DNA from 4 places in the Bacillus sp. VA15 genome. Region 1 is predicted to be linked to each of the others. Evidence: riboswitches for the same ligand, from Rfam matches in the RefSeq annotation. Region 1 holds a riboswitch; each other region holds the start of a gene.
What was found. A riboswitch is a leader RNA that binds a small molecule or an ion and turns the genes downstream of it on or off. The one in region 1 is predicted to bind S-adenosylmethionine.

Region 1 (5,338 bases):
ACTCATTTTTCCGCCATTTTTGGCGTGCGCTCCGCACTTCAGCAGACTGCGGGAAGCTTCCGATCGTAGTCGTCGACAAAAGCGGAAGGCCGAGAGAGTCATTTTGCAGGGCTAAACGTTCTTCAAACGGAATCGGGCGTTTGAAGTCTTTATCGGTTAATTGCTCAAGTTCTTTCTTTTGTTCAGAATTTGCGCCTGTTGCAAACTGTTTGAGCGCCTGAATATCAGCTTTCGCCTGCTGAATCTGTTCGCTGATCGCCGCTTTTCCTGATACTAAACCTTCTTTCAAAGCTGTCAGCTCGGCTAGTTTTTCTTTTGCGTAGGATAATCCGTTCAGCAGATCCTTTTCCAAATGCTCATCAGGGTGCTTCGCTACCGGAACATGCAGCAGGCTGCTGGAAGGCTGAATCCACAGTTCATCAACCTTTGCAGTGCTGAGAATATCAAGAACGGCATCGAGACGTTCTTCAAGATCCGCTTTCCAAATGTTGCGTCCGTCGATAACGCCGGCTGCTAGCACTTTGTCTGTTGGGAATCCGTGTGTTTTCAGCTGTTCCAGGTTTCTGCCTTTATCGTGAACGAAATCAAGGCCAATTCCCTGTACCGGGTAAGAGATCAGCTCTTCATAAGCATCAACAGAATCAAAATACGTCTGCAAAAGCACATTCAAGGATGAAAGCTCGTTAGTCATGCTTTCAAATAATTCTTTTGCGCCGCGGACATCTTCGGCAGAAGCTGTAACAAGCGCCGGCTCATCGATTTGAACCCATTTTACGCCTTCTTCTTCAAGCTCTTTCAGAAGCTGTACATATAACGGCACAAGGCGTTTTTGGATTGCTTTTGCTTCAGACGGTTCATAGCCTTTAGCAAGCGTGACGAACGTATAAGGGCCGACAATCACAGGTTTTGTTTCAACGCCGTATTCCTGTTTGATCCGGCGGTAATCTGTGAGCTGTTTGTTTCTTGTCAGGCGGAATTCAATGCTCTCGTCATATTCCGGAACGATGTAATGGTAATTTGTATTAAACCATTTTGTCATTTCACTGGATACGGCGTCTTTTATTCCGCGGGCGATAGCAAAGTATGTATCGGTAGCGTCAGTCAAATGTCTGAACCGTTTCGGAATCCAGTTGAAGCTGACTGCTGTGTCGAGTACATGGTCATACTGTGTGAAATCAGAAACAGGCACAACATCAATCTGCTGGTCAATTTGTGTTTTTGCTGCGGATAAAAATAGGTCGTCGATTTGCTTTAAAAACGTATCTTTATCAGTGCTGCCTTTCCAATACGCTTCAAGTGCTTTTTTCCATTCTCTGTTCAGTCCAATTCTCGGGAATCCTACATTCGATGTTTTGATGGTTGTCATTGTTTCTCCTCCTTTATATGTAAAACACTCTCGTTAACCCGCGGATACAGGCCGCTAAGAGGTTTTCTCACAATAAAAAGCCTCTTTCCCATGAGAGAAAGAGGCTTTTCTGCGTAAAACACTGCCTCTCTCATCTCTCAGACACAATCTGATGGAATTAGCACCGTGCCTTATGAGACATCAGTCTCGGCGCGAAAAGCAGTGCGCCCCATTTCACAATGGAATTACGGTCGGTTGCTGTTGGGGTCAAAAGGCCAATCCCTCGCCCAACTCTCGATAAGAGAAAATGTTATTAATTTTTTGAAAAGTTGAATCATTTGTTGGTAATCTTAACAGTAATTCAAATTCGCTGTCAACATAGAATTTGAAATTTTATTTACAATATTTGGTTTATGTTATATAAGAAAAATAATTTTATAGGGTCATCAAATGTGATTGCTCTGCTCTTTCTGCCAGCTCATCAGGAGCAGTTAAATACAGGAATCCATTGCCTGCCAGCGTTTTAGCAATATCAAGCGGAAGAGTCCTGCGGATCAGCTGTGCATAAACCTCAGATTCAGAAAGCTTTCTTTGAAATGATTCTTCTTCATAGCTTTTGATTAAAGCAAGCGCTCCGCTGACATGAGGAGCAGCCATTGAAGTGCCGGTAAGCTTACCGTACTTCTTGTTAGGAAGAGTGGATAAGATATTTTCTCCGGGAGCCACAAGGTCAATCTCTTTATTCGCGTTAGAAAATTCTGATAATTCTCGCGCTACCGAAACAGATCCGACCGCGATGACTTCATTATAAGCCGCAGGGTAGGAAAGCTCTTCTGTGCGTTCGTCTCCGTCACCCTCATTTCCCGCTGCGCAAACGACAAGCACTCCGTTTTTGACGGCGTTTTTCACTGCTTCTGCCAGCTCTGGCACATCGCTTGGTCCGCCAAGGGACATTGAGATGATATCGACTTTCTGTTCCACCGCGTAGTTAATGCCGTTAATAATCCATTCGTATTGTCCGCTGCCGTTTTCACCGCCAAGAACCTTTACAATCAATAGGCTTGCCTCAGGCGCGACCCCGGTAATGCCGCCGTTTGAATCGTTAGCTGCAATTGTTCCAGCGACGTGTGTGCCATGTCCGTTGTAGTCGGAGATCGCATCTTCCTTGCCGCCGTCATCATCCGTGAAGTTCTTTCCTCCGATGATTTGGTTCTTTAAATCAGGATGGCTTGTGTCGCAGCCCGTATCCAATACAGCAATTTTTACATTTTTGCCTTTTACCCCTTTTGCCCACATTTCTGGCGCCTTAATCACTTTAATGCCCTCAGGAAGCTCGTTTACATCCATGATCTGCTCATTCGTCACATACGGGATCAAGCGGATTTCACCATTCATAAAAAAGCCCTCCTTTTTTATGCTTTCAAGTGGATTCAAGGGTGTTGCCTCATATTATATGAAAAAATCAACCGCTCGGACAGAGCCATTTGAAGCATTTTGAAAAAATAGGATACAACCCAAAGAATTAGTAATTTTCAAAATATTGGATGGCTTCAGCATGTATGACTGGGATTCAGCTGTTAGTCAAGTTATAATAGTGTTGGGGAAAGGAGCAGTGTGATGAAACTGAATGAAAAATTATATGCATTTTTTTCAGAACATGTTGAACAAATGGCCGAGGAATGGATTGAAACGATGGAGGAAAGCGATCCGAATTCGCTTTACGCCTTACATAATGCTTCTGTAACGGAAGAATTGAAAGAGCAGGATAGAGAATTTTATCGGCATCTGAATTACATGTATGTTTTACCGGAAAAACAATTTCTCGAAGAATTTCAAGAGTGGGTCATTGAGCTGACGAACGATCAAAAGCATCTTGACACTCCGGTTCAGTATGTCATTCGGGAGTTTATGAGAAACCGGAGATTATATACGAAGTATTTTGAGAAGTTCGCAGAAGAAAACGAGTCGGCGTTTGAATCGGGAGAGAAACAAAAATGGGCAGATTTGATTGTAAAAGTATTTGATTTTACCATTTATACCTTCGTCGATCACGCTGAAATGAATGCCAAACAGCAATTAAACGCCCAAAGAGAAATGATACTAGAATTAAGCTCGCCTATCATTACCCTGAGCAAATCAACAGCTCTGCTTCCGCTTGTCGGTGACATTGATACAGAACGGGCAAAGTTTATTCTGGAAAACACGCTTCAGGCTTGTGCAAAAAGACGTGTGGAGCATCTGTTAATCGATCTGTCAGGTGTTGTGGTGGTTGATACGATGGTAGCACACCAAATCTTTAAATTGATCGAGGCGCTCAATTTGATCGGTGTTAGGTCAACCCTGTCAGGAATCAGGCCTGAAATTGCGCAAACCGCTGTACAGCTGGGGATTGATTTTTCGAATATTACAATTAAAACCAATCTTGCCCAGGCATTAAACTATCATCAATAAGAAAAAATCCGCTATCGCCGATAGCGGATTTTTTATGAGGCAAAACAGAAAGATACGAGAAAAGATCCTGCGAATAACAAGAGAACGAGGCAAAAGAACAGCCAGTCGCGCCGGTTGACGGTTAGTGTCCGGTAATATGTCCGGTTTCTGCTTCCAGTAAAACCTTTCGATTCCATCGCAAGCGCTGTCCGTTCCGCTTTTCTAATGGCGCTTGCCAAAAGCGGGATGGTATACCGCTTTAACGCGCTGATTTTCTCAATGAAGCTGCTCTCCGCCGCTCCTCCTCTGATCTTGTGAGCCTGCTGGATCAGCTGGACCTCATCCTTTAATAGCGGAAGAAAACGAAAGCCTGCAATGACGCCATATGCGAGCTTTGGTGAGAGCTTGCACTGCTGGACAAGGCTCAGCATAAATAAAATCGGATCGGTTGTAAAAACAAACATCATCGATAAGGCAGAAAAGCACAAAATACGAAACCCGAGAGAGATGCCGACAGATACATTATCGCTGTTGATCGAGATAGGACCGGCTTGAAATAAGAAATTATCCGGAGTTGTCGGAACCTTGCCAAAAACAGCGGCTGTCCATACGCATCCGAATGCCAAAATCAAAAACGGAATCGTAAACAAAAACCATTTTTTCAATGGGATTTTGGCCGCCAATAGGATACCCGCAACAATGATGATATAAAAACACGCAGGAGTGTAAGGATTGTAAATAAACGACAGCATGACAACACAGCAAAAAACGGCGGCCGCTTTCACTGTCGGATTAATGAGATGTAACGGCTGCTTCATCACGCACCTCCTTTTGATATGCCATCCATTCATATAAAAGGGGAAGGGTGAGCTTTGCTTTTTGGACAAGCCCAGTTTCCTGAGAAAATAACTGCGCTGGAGATCCGTCAAAGGCCAGGCCCGTATCGTGAAGCACTAGCACGCTGTCGGCATACGAAGACACAAGCTCCATATCGTGTGTAATCATGAGGACAGCGGTTCCTTCTGCCTTGATACGCTGAATCATGTCCATGCATTCAGCCGCCGTACGGGCGTCCTGGCCAAAGGTTGGTTCGTCTAATAATAAAACCTTTACGTCATGCATGAGCATGGTAGCGACGCTCAGGCGCCGTTTTTGCCCTTGGCTGATTGCAAACGGATGATGATCAGCCAAATGCGCAAGACCGAAACGATGCAGCAGGTGCTGCGCTTTTTTCTCAGTTTCAGCATTTACTTTCTGGCCGAACAGCAGCTCGTCATATACTGTGCCGGCGACGAACTGATGCTCCGGGTTTTGAAAAACAAATCCCATTCGTTTTCGCAGTTCAGTTTCTTTATACGATTGCAGCGGCTTATCATATAGAAGAATCTTGCCGCTTTTCGGCTTCATCAGACGGGCGAGGACGGATAAGAGTGTTGATTTTCCAGTGCCGTTCGGGCCGACAAGCGTCGTCAAAGAGCCTTCGCGCAATGAAAAGCTGATGTTTTTGAAAATCGTCTGCTGTCCTCTTGCGAACGAAAGGCCGCTGATTTCCAGCACACTCTT
Region 2 (5,338 bases), 240 kb from region 1:
CTCGCTTGCATTCCGGCATCTGAGAAGAACACAGCAGATCACATTTAGCTCAATTTTTGTTTGACAAACTCGATCAGCTGATTTTTGCACGCTTCACGGTCATGCTGTCCTGAATCAAGAACGAGCTCCGGTGCTTCCGGCTCTTCATAAGGAGAATCAATTCCCGTAAAGAACGGAATTTCCCCGTTTCTAGCTTTTTTGTAGAGCCCTTTCGGATCTCTTTGTTCACAAATATCGAGGTCGCATTTAATGTATACCTCATTGAATTCGCCTGCTTCCACAAGCTGGCGAACCTGTTCTCTGTCCTCGCGGAAAGGAGAGATAAAAGCAGTAATCACAATGGTGCCCTGCTGAACAAAAAGCTTTGCCACCTCTCCGATTCGGCGGATGTTTTCTTTTCGGTCTTCATCAGAAAAACCAAGATCCTTATTTAAGCCGTGACGGATATTATCCCCGTCCAGCACAATGACTTGGTAGCCCTGCTCAAACAATTCTCTCGCAGCTGCATTGGCAATGGTTGATTTGCCTGAACCGCTTAACCCTGTCAGCCAGAGAATGGAGCTTTTGTGCTTGTTTTTTTTCTGATACTCTTCTTTTGTAATAGAGGCTTCATGCCATACGATATCGCGATTTGTCACTGCCAGTCCTCCTTAAGATACGCCTGCTTCTTCTTTTTTCTTCATACCTTTGATTAACACTTCTACGACTTCTGCGCGGCTGAATTCTGCAGGAGGCAGCACACCGTCTCTCAGCATGCCTCTTACCTTAGTGCCTGATAAGATGACGTGATGTTCTCTGCCGTGAGGGCACGTTTTCGCCGTTCCCATATTTCCGCATTTTTCACAGAAGAAGCTGTGCTCGAATTTCAGCGGTGTAATCCCGAGCTCTTCAGGTTTAAATGTGTCAAACAGCTCCTGTGCCTCGTATGTTCCGTAATAGTCACCTACACCTGCGTGATCGCGGCCGACAATAAAATGCGTGCAGCCGTAGTTCTTTCTGACAAGTGCGTGGAAAATGGCTTCTCTCGGTCCCGCATAACGCATCGCCGCTAAGAAGACGCCGAGGAACACGCGGTCTTTCGGGTAATAATTGTCAAGAAGCACTTGGTAGCTTTCCATCCGCACATCAGCTGGGATGTCATCAGATTTTGTTTCACCTACCAGCGGGTTTAAGAACAAGCCGTCTACTGTTTCAAGAGCCGTTTTTTGAATGTATTCATGCGCTCTGTGAACAGGATTTCTTGTTTGGAAACCAACAATGGTTTCCCAGCCTTTTTCCGCAAACTGGCGTCTTGTTTCCGCCGGTTCAAACGTAAACTCAGGGAACTGTTTTGAAGCTTTTTTAGTCAATGTGATTGGTCCGCCGACGTATGTATTGCCGCGGCTGAAAAGCTTTTTAACACCCGGGTGCTCCTGCTCATCCGTTTTATACACATTGACAGCTTCTTTTTGTTTGTCAGGCACGTATAGGTCTTCGATTTGGATAACGCCGTATGTTTCTCCTTCATACGTTAACTTTACCGTTTCACCGACTGACAGTTCCGCTGCTTTTTGCGCATCAACCGGAAGCGTGATTGGAAGGGACCAGACAACGCCGGAAGAAAGACGCATGCTTTCGACAACAGATACGTAATCTTTTTCATTAAAGAAGCCTTCGATCGGGCTGTATGCACCGATTCCGATTAATTCCAAATCTGCGAAAGAAATCAAATCAAGTTCAATTTCTTTTTGAATGCTGCTCACATCATATGATTCATCTACTCTGTTTACTAATGTTCCTCCGTGTGGTGCTAAGCTCATAATATCGATTTCCTCCTAGTTAACATATAAAATAACTCAGATTAATGATCAGATTCCCCCGCCTTGTTCGTGGACAGAGCGTCTCTCTTTACGTATGGCCTTCGTCAGGCTGACGGCACCGCCCGCCGCTAAAAGCACACTTACCATGATAAAGATTGAATAATAATCCGCTTTTAAAAACAAGGATACAAGCAGATAAGAAATTGATAAAGATAAAAACGGCGATACAATCCATACCTTCAGCATCGTTTGAACAACTTGTTTATGGAACACGTTCGGACCGTTTTTTGCCATGCCTATTCCGATAATAGACGATGACGTGACTTGCGCCAAGGGCACTGGCATCCCAAATACAGAACTGATGATCACCAGTCCGGCTCCTGTACCGGATAAGAGAATGCCTTCTCCTTTTGAGAATCTCGTAATTTTCTTCCCGTTTGTTTCTAACACCCGCCGGCCTAATAACAACGCGCCAAGAGCAACAAAAGCTCCCCCGTATAAGGTTCCTTTCGTTACATCCAGCACACCGGCCGCCACTAACGGGCCAACGGCATTCGCCACATTGTTCATACCGGCAGAGAATGCTTCAAAAAATCCGGCACCTAACAAAACAATGCCAAGGATTTTTTGCTTTTTAGAAGATTTAATTTCAATCTTAAAATAACGAAACAGCTTAGATACAAAATATGTGAAACCGAAAGCGAACAGCGGGACAAAAACCCAAAACGACACAATGACCAGCAGGTTGTTCACAAACAATACTTTGTAAGCCACTCCCACGCCGACAACTGCGCCGACTGTTACTTCACTTGTCGACAAAGGAATGCCGAGAAGATTAGCCGTAAAGAGCGACAGCGCAGCGGCTCCAATAATGATGCAAACAATCGTCAGTGTAATCGTCTGCTCGGGGATAATCCCGGAGCTGATGGTTTTTACAACCTCGCCCCCGCCAATGACCGCCCCGGCCAGCACACCGACTGCGCATAGGATCAAAGCGTAGGTTTTCTTTTTAATGGCTCCAGAGCCGTAAGCAACTCCCATCGAAGCTGCAGCGCCGCTTGCACCAATATTCATCGCGAAAAACAAGCTAAATAAAATAGCGGCTAGTTCCATTTTGCAGCTCCTTATTCATGCAGTCCGCATTCTGTTTTCGCCATACCATTCCATCTGCCTGAACGTAAATCCTCTGCGGTAAAAGCAGGAGCCGTGCAAGGCGCGCAGCCAATACTAGGATATCCTTGATCATGAAGCGGATTGTAGTCCAGCTCATTCCGGGATGTGTATCTCCAAATGTCTTTCCAAGTCCAATGGATAAGCGGGCATACTTTTACTGATTTGAATTTTTCATCTTTGTTTAAGAAATTCGTATTGGCACGGCTTGGCCCTTGATCGCGGCGCAGACCGGAAAGCCAGGCTGGATGTCCTGAAAGCGCCTCTCTTAAAGGAACAACCTTTCTAAGATAGCAGCACTGATTCGGCTCTCTTTCCCACAGTTTGTCACCATGTTCTTCGGCTTGCTCCTCAGGGGTAAGGTCTGGTTTTTTCAGGATGATATTAAGACCCGGATAACGCTCTTTCACTCGTTCAATCGTTTCATAGGTTTCTTTAAAATGAAGTCCTGTATCAAGAAACACAATCTCTGCGTCTTTTTTTACTTTATAAATTAAGTCAATCAGAACGATTCCCTCAATTCCGAAACTGCAGGCATAAACAAGCTGATTGCCGTAATGGCCGTATGCCCACTTTAAAACTGAAAGCGCTCCTTTATAAGGGTCGTCTTCCGGAAATGTAATCGTTGGTTCTTCCCAATTATCGTACGTTAACATTTCTTCTTTCCTCCTTTCGGAGACAAACAAACAGTAGCTTTCTGCCGGTTGTCTTTTCCCAATTGTAATGTGATGCGCGGCTGCTGTTATCACATACAGCCTTTTTTCCTCTTAAAATAAAAAACTTTCAATCCGGCGGAAAGAAAGACAGGAACAGCATGTAGCCCTTATCTTTCAAAATGGAATTCATTTTGCTGGAAGTAGCACCTTACAAACTATGCAGGTTGCCGGGCTTCATAGGTCCAGTCCCTCAGCCGCTCTTGATAAGTTTTTAGATTTGTAGTAAATTTTAGCACAATTCTAACATAAGTCAACCCGACTTTTTTTATAGGATTAATAAAAAAACAGGCCGAGTGGCCTGTTTTCAAGTACAACAAGGCTTTGAAGCCTCTATACATCACCGAAATTTATTTCTTATTTTTTAAACCAATCTTTTGACTCGGGATTTCGTTTCCACGTTTTCAGCTTTTCTAGATCGTCTGAATGAATATTTCCGTTTTCGAGCGCGACCTCTGTGAGCGTATCGTAATCAGTTAAAGAGTAGTATGGAAGTTCTGCCTTTGCGAAGGCTTCCTGCGCTTTAGGGAGCCCGTACGTAAAAATGGAGACGACACCGAGCACTTCACAGCCAACCGCTTGTAAAGCTGCCGCAGCTTCAAGTACGCTTCCTCCTGTGGAGATTAAGTCTTCAATAACGACAGTTTTTTGCCCCTTTTGAACAGCTCCCTCAATCTGATTGCCTTTTCCGTGCGCTTTCGGCTTGCTTCTCACATAACACATCGGAAGATTCAAACGGTCAGCCGCCAGAGCAGCATGAGGAATACCGGCTGTAGCTGTTCCCGCAATCATTTCAGCTTCAGGAAAATGCTCTTCGACAAGCTTGCTGATACCTGAGGCGACATCATTTCTGACCTCCGGGAAAGATAGCGTAAGGCGGTTGTCACAGTAGATTGGCGATAAAATGCCGCTTGCCCATGTAAATGGCTCGTTCGGGCGTAAAAATACAGCTTGGATGTCTAATAGATGTTTTGCGATGATTTGTTTCATGATTTGATTCCCTCCCATTCGAGTCTGACAGCTTCATAGGCTTTTACTGGGTCTTTCGCTTTGGTAATCGAGCGTCCTACCACAATCGCTGATGAACCTTTCTCTTTTGCAATTGCAGGTGTCGCTACGCGGATTTGGTCATTCGCAGCGTCCTCTGACATCCTGATCCCCGGAGTGACAGTCAGAAATGAAGGCGACACCGCTTGGTAAATGGCTTTTGCTTCATGAACAGAGCAGACCACTCCATCAAGTCCGCTTTCTTCTGCCAGCTTGCTGTAGTGCACGACCGTGTCGATCAAAGGCTTTTCGATCAGCAGTTCATTCTTCATCATTTGTTCAGATGTGCTTGTCAGCTGGGTTACCGCGATAAGTGACGGGCGTTTTTTTCCGGAAAGCGTTCCTTCTTCTAAGCCTTCCAGAGCTGCTTGCATCATTTTTTTGCCTCCGGCCGCATGAACATTGACGAGGTCCACCCCGAGACCGGCAAGGCGCTTCATCGCTTTGTTTACAGTGGTCGGGATGTCATGAAGCTTTAAATCTAAAAACAGCTCGCAATTTCTTTCTTTTAATTGTTTAACTATAGAAGGCCCTTCTTGATAAAAAAGTTCCATTCCAACCTTTACAAATAACGGTTCTTGCTGAAAAGGCGCTAAGAACGCAAGTGTT
Region 3 (5,338 bases), on a different contig from region 1:
ACTCTCATCCCGTCATGATAAAATAAGACAAAGGAGATGATTGGAAATGAAAGAAGAAATCATTGAACGGTTTACTACATATGTAAAAGTGGACACACAGTCCGATGAATCCGTCGACACCTGCCCTTCCACACCCGGCCAATTGACGTTAGGAAACATGCTCGTTGATGAATTGAAATCCATTGGCATGCAGGATGTAGCCATTGATGAAAACGGCTATGTCATGGCGACTCTTCCCTCCAATACTGAAAAAGACGTGCCGACTATCGGCTTTCTCGCTCATGTCGATACTGCCACAGACTTTACCGGCAAAAACGTGAATCCGCAAATCATTGAAAGCTACGATGGAAAAGACATTGTTCTTAATGAACAGCTGCAGGTCATCCTGTCACCTGATCAATTCCCTGAACTGCCCGGCTATAAGGGCCATACACTCATCACCACAGACGGCACAACCCTTCTCGGCGCAGACAATAAGGCCGGTATCGCCGAAATCATGACAGCCATGGATTACCTCATCAAACACCCTGAAATCAAGCATGGCACAATCAGAGTCGCCTTTACGCCAGATGAAGAAATCGGAAGAGGGCCGCACAAATTTGATGTAAAACGGTTTAATGCGTCTTTTGCCTACACAGTTGACGGCGGCCCGCTCGGCGAGCTTGAATACGAAAGCTTCAATGCCGCTGCCGCAAAAATCACGATCAAAGGCAACAACGTACATCCCGGAACGGCAAAAGGGAAAATGATCAACTCTGCGAAAATCGCAATGAAGCTGAACAGCCTGCTACCGGCAGACGAAGCGCCTGAATATACAGAAGGGTACGAAGGCTTCTACCACCTGCTGTCGATTCAAGGAGATGTAGAGGAAACAAAACTCCACTACATTATCAGAGACTTTGACAAAGGCAACTTCCAAAGCAGAAAAGAAACAATGAAGCGTGTCGTTGAAGAACTTCAAAACGAATACGGGCAAGACCGGATTCAGATTGATATGAACGATCAATACTACAACATGAGAGAGAAAATTGAACCTGTCATCGAAATTGTCAACATTGCCAAGCAAGCGATGGAAAACCTCGGCATCGAACCGAAGATTTCTCCAATCCGCGGCGGCACGGACGGATCCCAGTTGTCCTACATGGGACTCCCAACGCCAAACATCTTTACCGGCGGGGAAAACTTCCACGGCAAGTTTGAATACATCTCAGCCGATAACATGGTGAAAGCCGTAAATGTCATCGTTGAGATTGCAAAACTGTTTGAAGAACAGGCATAATACCAAAAGCCAGTCTTAAAAAAAGACTGGTTTTTTTTTGTGAAAACGAAACATTTTGAATACGTCCTCCGTAAAACAAGTATCAACAGTTGAGGAGGAAAAACAATGACAAAACATGCAATAGCTGCAAAGAGTCTATTGAAAAAATGGATGATGACAAGGCCGCTTAACATGCAAAAGAAATCCAGCCCCTTTCAAAAAATCAGAAAAATGTTCAAACGCTTCTTCAAATAAAACATTCAAATCCCCAAAACATAATCCGCATTCACTCGTACCGCCCAAATGCTCCGTAATTTGGGTTTTTTGTGTTTGATTCCGCAAAATAGGGTATAAACCAAACAAGCAAGAAAACAGCAACCAAAAACAGGTAATTTGAATTATTAATTTTTAGGTTAAAAGTTATATAAAGGAATTTATTTTATCGTCGATAGTAACTATAGAACCAATCACCAACCAGAACAATCATCATGTTGTAAGACTATTTTCAGGTCATCAGGTTAGACTGTTTTTGAGGGGCAGTTATTTATTTTTAAATGGATTTAGAATTTTTTGAATACTTTTTGACATTTTATCCGTACAATAGAGAATACCAAAACTTTTTTTGGGAGGTATGTAAAATGATCCTATTTATTATCATCGCATTATGCGGCTATCTTCTTTTTTCTTTCAGCAAGGACAATCGCCGCAAACCGCAAAAGACAAGCCCTCTGCCAGCAGCCGCACCTCATCACAACAACCTAATCGACCTTGACGCCATCCGCCAAAAACGCCGGATGCCTCTTTCCTAATCCTATATTTCAAACGAAAAGGCTGCTGAATCATGCAGCCTTTTTCAATTTTAGAAACATTTATTACTCGGGAAAAACAATCAGCAGGGTTTCTGATCACTAGATTTGGAACTTGAAACCTTTTTGCCGCCTGTCCGTAATCTCTTACAAGGCAAATCCAAAAGGAGACTTCAGCAATGATCGAATTATTTATGAAACAAAAAATGTTCTCGTTTAAAGATGCATTTCACATTTATGACCGAGATGAACAAGAGACATTCAAGGTCGAGGGCCGGTTCTTTTCGTTAGGAGACTCGCTACAAATGACAGATTCATCCGGAAAAACACTCGTTTCCATAGAACAAAAAGTAATGTCTGTATTGCCGCGATACGAGATTTCAATTGGCGGGAAAACAGTTTGTGAGGTGGCAAAGAAATTAACGTTTTTTAAACCAAAATTTGAAATTTCCAAGCTCAACTGGGAAATTGACGGTGACTTGTGGAAGGATGAATTTCAACTGACGGACGGGGAAAATGTCCGGATGTCAGTGAGCAAAAAGTGGCTTAGCTGGGGTGATTCCTATCATTTGCAAATTGCAAACGAGGAAGATGTGCTGATCTGCACAGCCATTGCTATCGTGCTGGATATGGTATTATATGACGACGAAGATGAAAGTATTTTCTAAAAAGGTGTTGACAATTGATCCAAAAGTAATAATATTAAGATAATTAAAATCTGAATATGAAGATGTACCTTATCAAGAGAGGTGGAGGGACTGGCCCTATGATACCCGGCAACCGCTGTTTCAAACAGAATGGTGCTAAATCCTTTAGAACATTGCGTTCTTGCAGATGAGGCGGAGATTTGATCATTCAAGCTCTTCCTTACTCAAAGGAAGAGCTTTTTTCATGCACAACACATTTCAGAAAAGAGGCGAATGACATGGCTCAACAAACAAATGTTGCAGGACAAAAAACAGAAAAACAAATCAAAGCTCCTTTTCGTGCCGATCATGTTGGCAGTTTACTGCGATCTGCTCCGGTGAAAGAAGCCCGGCAAAAAAAAGCGGCTGGCGAGATCACTGCGGAACAGCTTCGTGATATCGAAAATCAAGAGATCACCCGCATTGTGGAAAAACAAAAAGAAATCGGTCTCGATGTGGTAACAGACGGGGAATTCCGACGTTCCTGGTGGCATTATGATTTCCTGGAAGGGCTTGACGGTGTGGAACCGTTCATCCCGGCTGAAGGGATTCAGTTCCATCATGCGAAAACAAAAGCACGCAGCATCAAAGTGACGGGAAAACTCGATTTTACGAGCCACCCCGCGCTTGCCGATTATCAATTTTTACATGAGATTGCCGGTGACGCGACACCAAAGCTGACGATTCCGAGCCCGAATATGCTGTTTTTCGGTGAAAAAGCCGATAAAGGGATTTATGACGACCAAGAGGAATACTTTCATGATCTGGCCCAAGCGTACAAAAAAGCAATCAAAGCCTTCTATGACGCTGGATGCCGCTATCTTCAGCTTGATGATACGTCATGGTCTCTCTTCTTTGAGGAAAAAGGCAGAGAGGTCGTCCGAGCGCTTGGCGGCGATCCAGAAACATTGCCTGCCTTATTCGCCAAAACGATTAACGATGCAGTGGCAGACCGACCTGATGATTTAGCAATCACGATGCACATTTGCCGCGGCAACTTCCGTTCAACTTGGGCGGCATCAGGAGGCTATGACGCTGTAGCGGAAACGATTTTGGATGGCTTACATTTGGACGGCCTGTTCTTGGAATACGATGATGACCGCTCCGGTAACTTTGATCCGCTCCGTTTCGTGAAACGCAAGGATCTGCAAATTGTACTCGGTTTGATTACATCGAAATACGGCGAGCTTGAAAATCCTGAGGATGTGAAGCGCCGAATCAATGAAGCGGCGCGCTTTGTCAGCCTGGATCAGCTGTGCCTCAGCCCGCAGTGCGGTTTCGCCTCTACAGAAGAAGGCAATCTTTTGACAGAGGAGCAGCAATGGGCGAAGCTGCGCCATGTGATCGACATCGCCAACGATGTGTGGAGATAATCTATCATTGACAGAAACATAAAATGTGTGAATAATATATACTATCAGAAAATTTCATAAAAAGGTTTTCCTTATCAAGAGAGGTGGAGGGACTGGCCCTGCGATACCCGGCAACCGCTGTTTAACAGAATGGTGCTAAATCCTTTAGAGCAATGATTGCTCTTGAAGATAAGGTTGAGATTGTCACACAAGCTCTTCCTTATCCAAAGGAAGAGCTTTTTTATATTCGAATGGAAAGAAGGAATGGACAACATGCCACAACAAACAACACCCGCAGAACAAAAATCACTTCAAAGAAAAAAACCGCCGTTTCGCGCGGATCAAGTCGGAAGCCTGCTGAGATCTGAGCCCGTTAAAAAAGCGCGGCTGCAAAAAGCGGCCGGCGAGATTACGGCTGAGCAGCTTCGCCAAATCGAAAACGATGAAATCACCCGCATTGTGGAAAAACAGAAGGACACCGGCCTGAACGTCGTGACAGACGGTGAATTCCGCAGAGCGTGGTGGCACTTTGATTTCCTTGAAAACTTAGATGGCGTTGAGCCGTTTACTCCTGAGCAGGGCATTCAATTCCATAACGTACAGACAAAAGCACGCGGCATAAAAGTGACCGGCGATATCGACTTTTCGACTCACCCTATGCTTGAAGATTACTCCTTTCTCCATAGCATTGCCGGTGACGCGACACCAAAGATGACGATCCCAAGCCCGAATATGTTGTTTTTCCGCGGAAAGCTGGAAAAGGATGCATACAAAAACGACTATCACCTTTTCCAGCACGATGTATCCAAAGCATATAAAAAAGCGATTCAAGCGTTTTATGACAGAGGCTGCCGCTACCTCCAGCTTGATGATACAGCATGGGCTGTTTTCTTATCTGAAAAAGGCTTAAAACAAATCGAAGCGTTCGGAACAACGCCTGATGAGCTTCGCCAGCTGTTTGCGAAATCCATTAACGACGCGATTGCAGACCGTCCGGATGACTTGACCGTAACAATGCACATTTGCCGCGGCAACTTCCAGTCCACTTGGACAGCGGAAGGCGGCTATGACGCAGCAGCCGAAACCATTTTTGACGGCTTGAACCTGGACGGGCTTTTCCTAGAGTATGATGATTCACGCTCAGGCGGATTTGAACCACTCCGTTATGTGAAGCGCTCTGATCTTCAGCTTGTCCTTGGCTTAGTGACATCTAAATTCGGTGAGCTTGAACATCCA
Region 4 (5,338 bases), 210 kb from region 1:
TTGTCTTGCATTGCACCAGACCGCCTGTACGCCTCTGTCTGCCAGTTTTTGTTCCGCATATTTGATCAGCGTGCTTCCGGCTTTTTGATCACGATATCCTTCAAGCGTCGCCATGCCTCTCAGCCGATATGCAGGGGATTCCGTTAATAATGGCTGATTTTGAGGGGAAAAAGAAGCGATGCTGATCAGGGTTCCTTCATAAAACACACCGAGATGAAAGGCGCCTTCCGCATGATCCTGTTCATATTTGCATTGTTCGATGGATTGATGGGGACGCAGGATGCGGTGCCGGATGTCGTATGTATCTTCCGCAGAAATGGTTTTAACTTCGAGCATGATGATCCTCCTCATAAACTGATTTTCTTTATCGTAACACGAATTACGTTGAAAAAGACCGCCCGATTGGCTCAGGCAGTCTTCAAGGTATTAATGCAAATAGATATTTTGGCGCTGCTCATCTTTTTGCTGAATGTACGAAGTGAGCTCGGCGGTTAAGTCAGATCTGAGAAAAGGCGTAATCAAGTAGATGCCGTTAAACAGCTCGCATGCCGTATCCAACAGGGAGCGTGCAATCGCAAGGCCTTCCGCTTTTTGTTTCTCTTTATCCTCGCCGGCGAGGGCCATTTTTTCGCGAATAGAGTCAGATAGCTTAATGCCCGGAATTTCATTGTGGATGAATTCAGCATTTCGGCTGCTTGTGAGTGGCATAATGCCGATATAGATCGGTGTCTTCAGATGCTTTGTTTCGTTATGGATATCGACAAGCTGCTGCTCGGAATAGACAGGCTGTGAAACAAAATAATCGGCGCCGCAATCTATTTTTTTCTCCAGCCGTTTTACCGCTTTATCCAGATGGCGGACATTAGGATTAAATGCGGCGGCGACTGAGAAATTCGTTTTCTTGCCAAGCGGTTTTCCAGACAGGGACAGTCCTTCGTTGAATTGTTTGATCAGCCTGATTAAATCAAAGGATGTTAAATCATACACAGACGTCGCACCCGGAAAATCCCCGATTTTAGAAGGATCGCCAGTAATGGCCAGCACGTCATTCAGCCCTAACGTATCCAGACCCATTAAATGTGACTGCAAGCCGATAATATTTCGGTCACGGCATGTAATATGGACAAGAGAGCGCATATCGAGCTGTTGCTTCACAAGGGCGCCGCAGGCAACATTGCTGATCCGCGGAGTAGCCAGGGAATTGTCAGCGAGGGTCAGGGCGTCGATTCCCGCTTCTTTTAATTCAGCAGCAGCGGACAGAAATTTGTCGAAACTCAATTTTTTCGGCGGGTCCAGCTCTACGATAATGGAGCGTTTTTCCGCTGCGATCTCATTCAGGCCGGGCTCTGTCCGCTCATGCTGAACAGAAATGAATTCCTTCGCCCGGGTTTTGACTTCTTTTTCTGTAATCGGAGCAAGCCCGCCAACCGCTTCTGCCATCGCCTGGATGTGATTCGGCGTGGTGCCGCAGCAACCGCCGATAATCCGCGCGCCTTGCTTGCGGAATTCTGACGCGCTGTTTTGAAAATACGTGTCGTCTGTTTCATAGACGAGCCGGCCTTCTTCAAGCGAGGGAAGACTGCTGTTCGGATAAACTGATAAGAACACGTCATCAAAAATCGGCACTTCGCTAAGCGCTTCAATCATGTGATAAGGACCGAGCCGGCAGTTAATGCCGACGATATCAGCTCCGAGATCCGCGATCGATCGCAATGCTTCAGAAAGCGGTGTTCCGTCCTGCAGTACGCCTTGCTCATGCATGGAGACATTCAGCATAATCGGAAGGCCAGTCTCTTTGCGCGCGATTTTTAGCACTTCACGTGCTTCTTCCAAATCATAATACGTTTCTAACAGCAAGCCATCTGGCTCTTCATGCAGCAGCAGGTACAGCTGCTCGCGAAAGCTGCGTTTGATTTCGTCAAGGCTGTACGCGTTTTTATTAAAGGTACGGATGCCGCCCATCGTCCCCAGCACGTACGCATCGCCTGCTGAAGCCCGCGCGATTTTTACCGCCTCCTGATTCATTTTTTTGATGTCATCCTCAAGCCCGTGTCTGGATAATTTAATATAATTGGCCCCGTACGTATTTGTTTGAATGATGTTGGCTCCAGCCTCAACGTACGCTTTATGTATGCGCTGAATTTCCTCCGGCTTTGAAATGTTGAGCTCCTCAAAGCACCTGTCAATGCCATAGGAGTAGAGGAGTGTCCCCATGGCGCCGTCGCCAATTAACACCTGTTTTTGCAAATCTTCTAAAAGTCCCATTGTTTGCCTCCTTTATTCACATTCAGCAAGGAAAAAAAGAGAAATAAAAAAAGTCCTCTTAAGAAGAAGACTTTGTCAGTGATTTTGTCTCTTCTTATCTTCCAAGCTGTTCGAGCTTGCTGGATTTAGCACCTTGGTCATGGCTGATCGCCATTACACCGGTTGCTGAAGCTTCGTCGGGCCAGTCCCTCTGCTTCTCTTGATAAGAACGGATATAAAATTTTCGTGTTCAGGAAGTGCCCTAAAGATGCCTGGCATTTTCCCTTTCTCCAAATTTACCGAAAATAAAGACAATAATCAATAGGATTCAGAAAATTTATCTGAAATTTATAAATTGAACGTCAATTGGCAGATCCGCGCCCCGCACTGCTGTGATAATCTGCTGCAGGTCATCCTTGTTTTTTCCGGTGACGCGCACTTGATCATCCTGCACTTGAGACTTTATTTTCAGTCCGGAGTTTTTGATGATGGTATTGATTTTTTTGGCGTTGTCCTTGTCAATGCCTTGAACAAGTTTTGCACGCTGGCGCACTGTTCCGCCTGACGCGCTTTCAACCTTGCCGTAATCAATGTTTTTTGTCGGCACGTTTCGTTTAATTAATTTACTGACCAGTACATCTTTCAGCTGGCTTAATTTAAATTCGTCATCAGAAACGAGGACAAGCTCCTCTTTATCTAAAGAAATGTCGCTTTTGCTTCCTTTAAAGTCATAGCGTGTGCTGATTTCTTTCAGTGCGATTTGAATCGCATTTTGCACTTCGGGCAATTCCACCTTTGATACAATATCAAATGAACTTTCTTTTGCCATATGAAAACCTCCATAACATTTAACTTATGTGTTGATTATAGTAGAATAAAGAGAAACTTCCAACAGAACAAAGAATCAATTTGTGATGATTGGAAAAAATGTTAACAGAATCCGCAGAAAAATAAGCGGAACAGGAAGGACGATAGCATGAGACCAGGGCAGCAATTAACCTTGAGTATAGATCACCAAACTGACTTCGGTTACTTTTTAACCGACGGAGAAGATACGATTCTCTTACATAACAGTGAAATAACTGAGGATATCGAAGACAGAGATGAGGTAGAGGTCTTTATATACGTGGACCAGCAGGAAAGACTTGCGGCCACGATGAAAATTCCGGTCATCAGCGCTGATGAGTACGGCTGGGTCGAAGTGGTGGATAAAGTGGAAGATATGGGCGTTTTCGTTGATGTCGGCTTATCTAAGGATGCGCTTGTTGCAACTGAGCATTTGCCGCCATACGAGGATGTCTGGCCGCAAAAAGGGGATAAGCTCTACTGTATGCTGAAAGTGACGAACCGGGGGCGCATGTTTGCGAAACCAGCGCCTGAAGATATCATCAGCGAACTGTTTACCGACGCTTCAGAAGATCTGATGAATAAAGAGCTGACAGGTACGGTGTACAGATTAATCGCAACGGGTTCATTCATCATCACAGACGACGGTATCCGCGGTTTTATCCATCCGTCAGAAAGAAAAGAGGAGCCAAGACTCGGCTCAAGAATCACGGGACGGGTGATTCAAGTAAAAGAAGACGGTTCAGTCAACATGTCGCTGCTTCCGAGAAAACAGGATGCATTGTCTGTAGATGCCGAGTACATTCTGACGTATATGAGAACAAGAAACGGTGCTATGCCGTATGGTGACAAAAGCCAGCCTGACGATATCAGAGAACGTTTTAATATGAGCAAAGCCGCCTTTAAACGCGCGCTCGGCCATTTGATGAAAAACGGAAAAGTGTATCAGGAAGACGGATGGACATACGAGAAAAAATAGAAGGCCGCACAGGCCTTCTATTTTTTATATAAGAACTTCACAAATAAAATTTTGTTACGTATCATTAGGGGAGACAGAGTGTTTTGTCAGTTAAAAGACAGGGGGAGAGTTCGTGGAAATTCGCATCGATTTTTTATTGATCTTGATTGCGATGCTTTTCTTTTGGATTGCTTATATGGCAGGAATAAAAAAGCAAACATGGATATTGTCCGGTTTCCGTGAGTCTCGGATACGTGACAAAGACCGCCTGGCTAGTATTGCGGGATACTTTTTTCTGAATTCAGGGATATTTCTTCTTTTAAACGGTTTTATTTCATTTCAGGGACAAGATCAGTTGATTCCGCCAATGATTTTGGCATATGGAGCTGGAGTCATCATTTATGTAAATAAAAAATTAATATAAAACCTCCAGCATATATCAAATATCTGGAGGTTTTTGTTTGCTCACTTTTTCAAAAAGAAAATCGCCAATGTGCCGGGACCGGCGTGTGAGCCGATTGTAGAACCGATTGAATGCATGATGATCTCTTTCGGCTTGAACGTATCTTCAATCAAATTTTTCATGTCAATGGCTTTTTCTTCGTTCGCAGCGTAGCTGATCCCCACGGTTTGATTGCCCCAATCACCACCGCGTTCTTTCATCAGTTCGATGATCCGTTTGAAAAGTTTTTTCTGTCCGCGAATTTTTTCCAGAGGCACAAGCTTGCCGTCCTCCATCTGAAGCAGCGGCTTAATATTCAGCAGGCCGCCGACAAAAGCGGATGTTTTGGAGATGCGGCCGCCTCTTGCAAGATATGTGAGGTCATCAACGGTAAAAATGTGCTCAAGCTGTTCGCAAAAGTTCTTTACAGACGTTTCAATTTCTTGTATTGTATTCCCGTTGATACAGAGATCGACAGCATGCCGGACAGCCAGGCCGTATCCTAATGAAGCGCATTTGGAATCAATGACCCGTAAATCGAAATCGGGGAATTCCTCCTTCACTTCATTGGCCATCATCACAGCTGTCTGATACGTGCCGGAGAGGCCTGAGGAAAAGGCAATGTAAAGAGCGGGATCACCTGTTTCGGCATATTGCAAAAACACATTTTTAATCGTTTGCGGTGAGGCTTGGGACGTCTTAGGCGTTTCTCCATTTTGCATCGCTTCAAATATTTGATCCGCATCAATCGTGACTGCATCTTCGAATTCTTTATCGCTGAGAGAGACTCTGAGCGGAATAAAGCCAATGCCGTTTTCTTCAAAATAAGAACGAGGCAAATCAGCGGC

Region 2: it holds a riboswitch for S-adenosylmethionine, as region 1 does, so the genes downstream of both, AC0DBE_RS06845 (phosphoadenylyl-sulfate reductase) here and metE (5-methyltetrahydropteroyltriglutamate--homocysteine S-methyltransferase) in region 1, are expected to answer to the same signal.
Region 3: it holds a riboswitch for S-adenosylmethionine, as region 1 does, so the genes downstream of both, AC0DBE_RS12645 (5-methyltetrahydropteroyltriglutamate--homocysteine S-methyltransferase) here and metE (5-methyltetrahydropteroyltriglutamate--homocysteine S-methyltransferase) in region 1, are expected to answer to the same signal.
Region 4: it holds a riboswitch for S-adenosylmethionine, as region 1 does, so the genes downstream of both, AC0DBE_RS09320 (bifunctional homocysteine S-methyltransferase/methylenetetrahydrofolate reductase) here and metE (5-methyltetrahydropteroyltriglutamate--homocysteine S-methyltransferase) in region 1, are expected to answer to the same signal.

What each region holds. Positions count from the first base shown of each region.
Region 1 covers NZ_JBVQPQ010000002.1:619,622-624,959, reverse strand. Annotated here, with positions in the region: gene metE (5-methyltetrahydropteroyltriglutamate--homocysteine S-methyltransferase) at 1-1,366, opposite strand, end outside; SAM riboswitch class I at 1,494-1,649, opposite strand; gene isp (serine protease Isp) at 1,781-2,740, opposite strand; gene rsbRB (RsbT co-antagonist RsbRB) at 2,963-3,796, shown strand; gene thiX (HMP/thiamine ABC transporter permease ThiX) at 3,829-4,593, opposite strand; gene AC0DBE_RS08060 (ABC transporter ATP-binding protein) at 4,568-5,338, opposite strand, start outside.
Region 2 covers NZ_JBVQPQ010000002.1:380,029-385,366, forward strand. Annotated here, with positions in the region: gene cysC (adenylyl-sulfate kinase) at 45-638, opposite strand; gene sat (sulfate adenylyltransferase) at 651-1,799, opposite strand; gene cysP (sulfate permease) at 1,848-2,912, opposite strand; gene AC0DBE_RS06845 (phosphoadenylyl-sulfate reductase) at 2,924-3,625, opposite strand; SAM riboswitch class I at 3,790-3,895, opposite strand; gene pyrE (orotate phosphoribosyltransferase) at 4,040-4,672, opposite strand; gene pyrF (orotidine-5'-phosphate decarboxylase) at 4,669-5,338, opposite strand, start outside.
Region 3 covers NZ_JBVQPQ010000004.1:170,464-175,801, forward strand. Annotated here, with positions in the region: gene pepT (peptidase T) at 47-1,279, shown strand; gene AC0DBE_RS12630 (hypothetical protein) at 1,385-1,513, shown strand; gene AC0DBE_RS12635 (hypothetical protein) at 1,813-2,067, shown strand; gene AC0DBE_RS12640 (LURP-one-related/scramblase family protein) at 2,244-2,732, shown strand; SAM riboswitch class I at 2,799-2,905, shown strand; gene AC0DBE_RS12645 (5-methyltetrahydropteroyltriglutamate--homocysteine S-methyltransferase) at 2,990-4,123, shown strand; SAM riboswitch class I at 4,192-4,298, shown strand; gene AC0DBE_RS12650 (5-methyltetrahydropteroyltriglutamate--homocysteine S-methyltransferase) at 4,376-5,338, shown strand, end outside.
Region 4 covers NZ_JBVQPQ010000002.1:832,739-838,076, reverse strand. Annotated here, with positions in the region: gene AC0DBE_RS09325 (GNAT family N-acetyltransferase) at 1-336, opposite strand, end outside; gene AC0DBE_RS09320 (bifunctional homocysteine S-methyltransferase/methylenetetrahydrofolate reductase) at 427-2,265, opposite strand; SAM riboswitch class I at 2,357-2,474, opposite strand; gene AC0DBE_RS09315 (YajQ family cyclic di-GMP-binding protein) at 2,582-3,073, opposite strand; partial or broken gene AC0DBE_RS09310 (CvfB family protein) at 3,172-4,069, shown strand; gene AC0DBE_RS09305 (DUF3784 domain-containing protein) at 4,182-4,472, shown strand; gene AC0DBE_RS09300 (DegV family protein) at 4,514-5,338, opposite strand, start outside.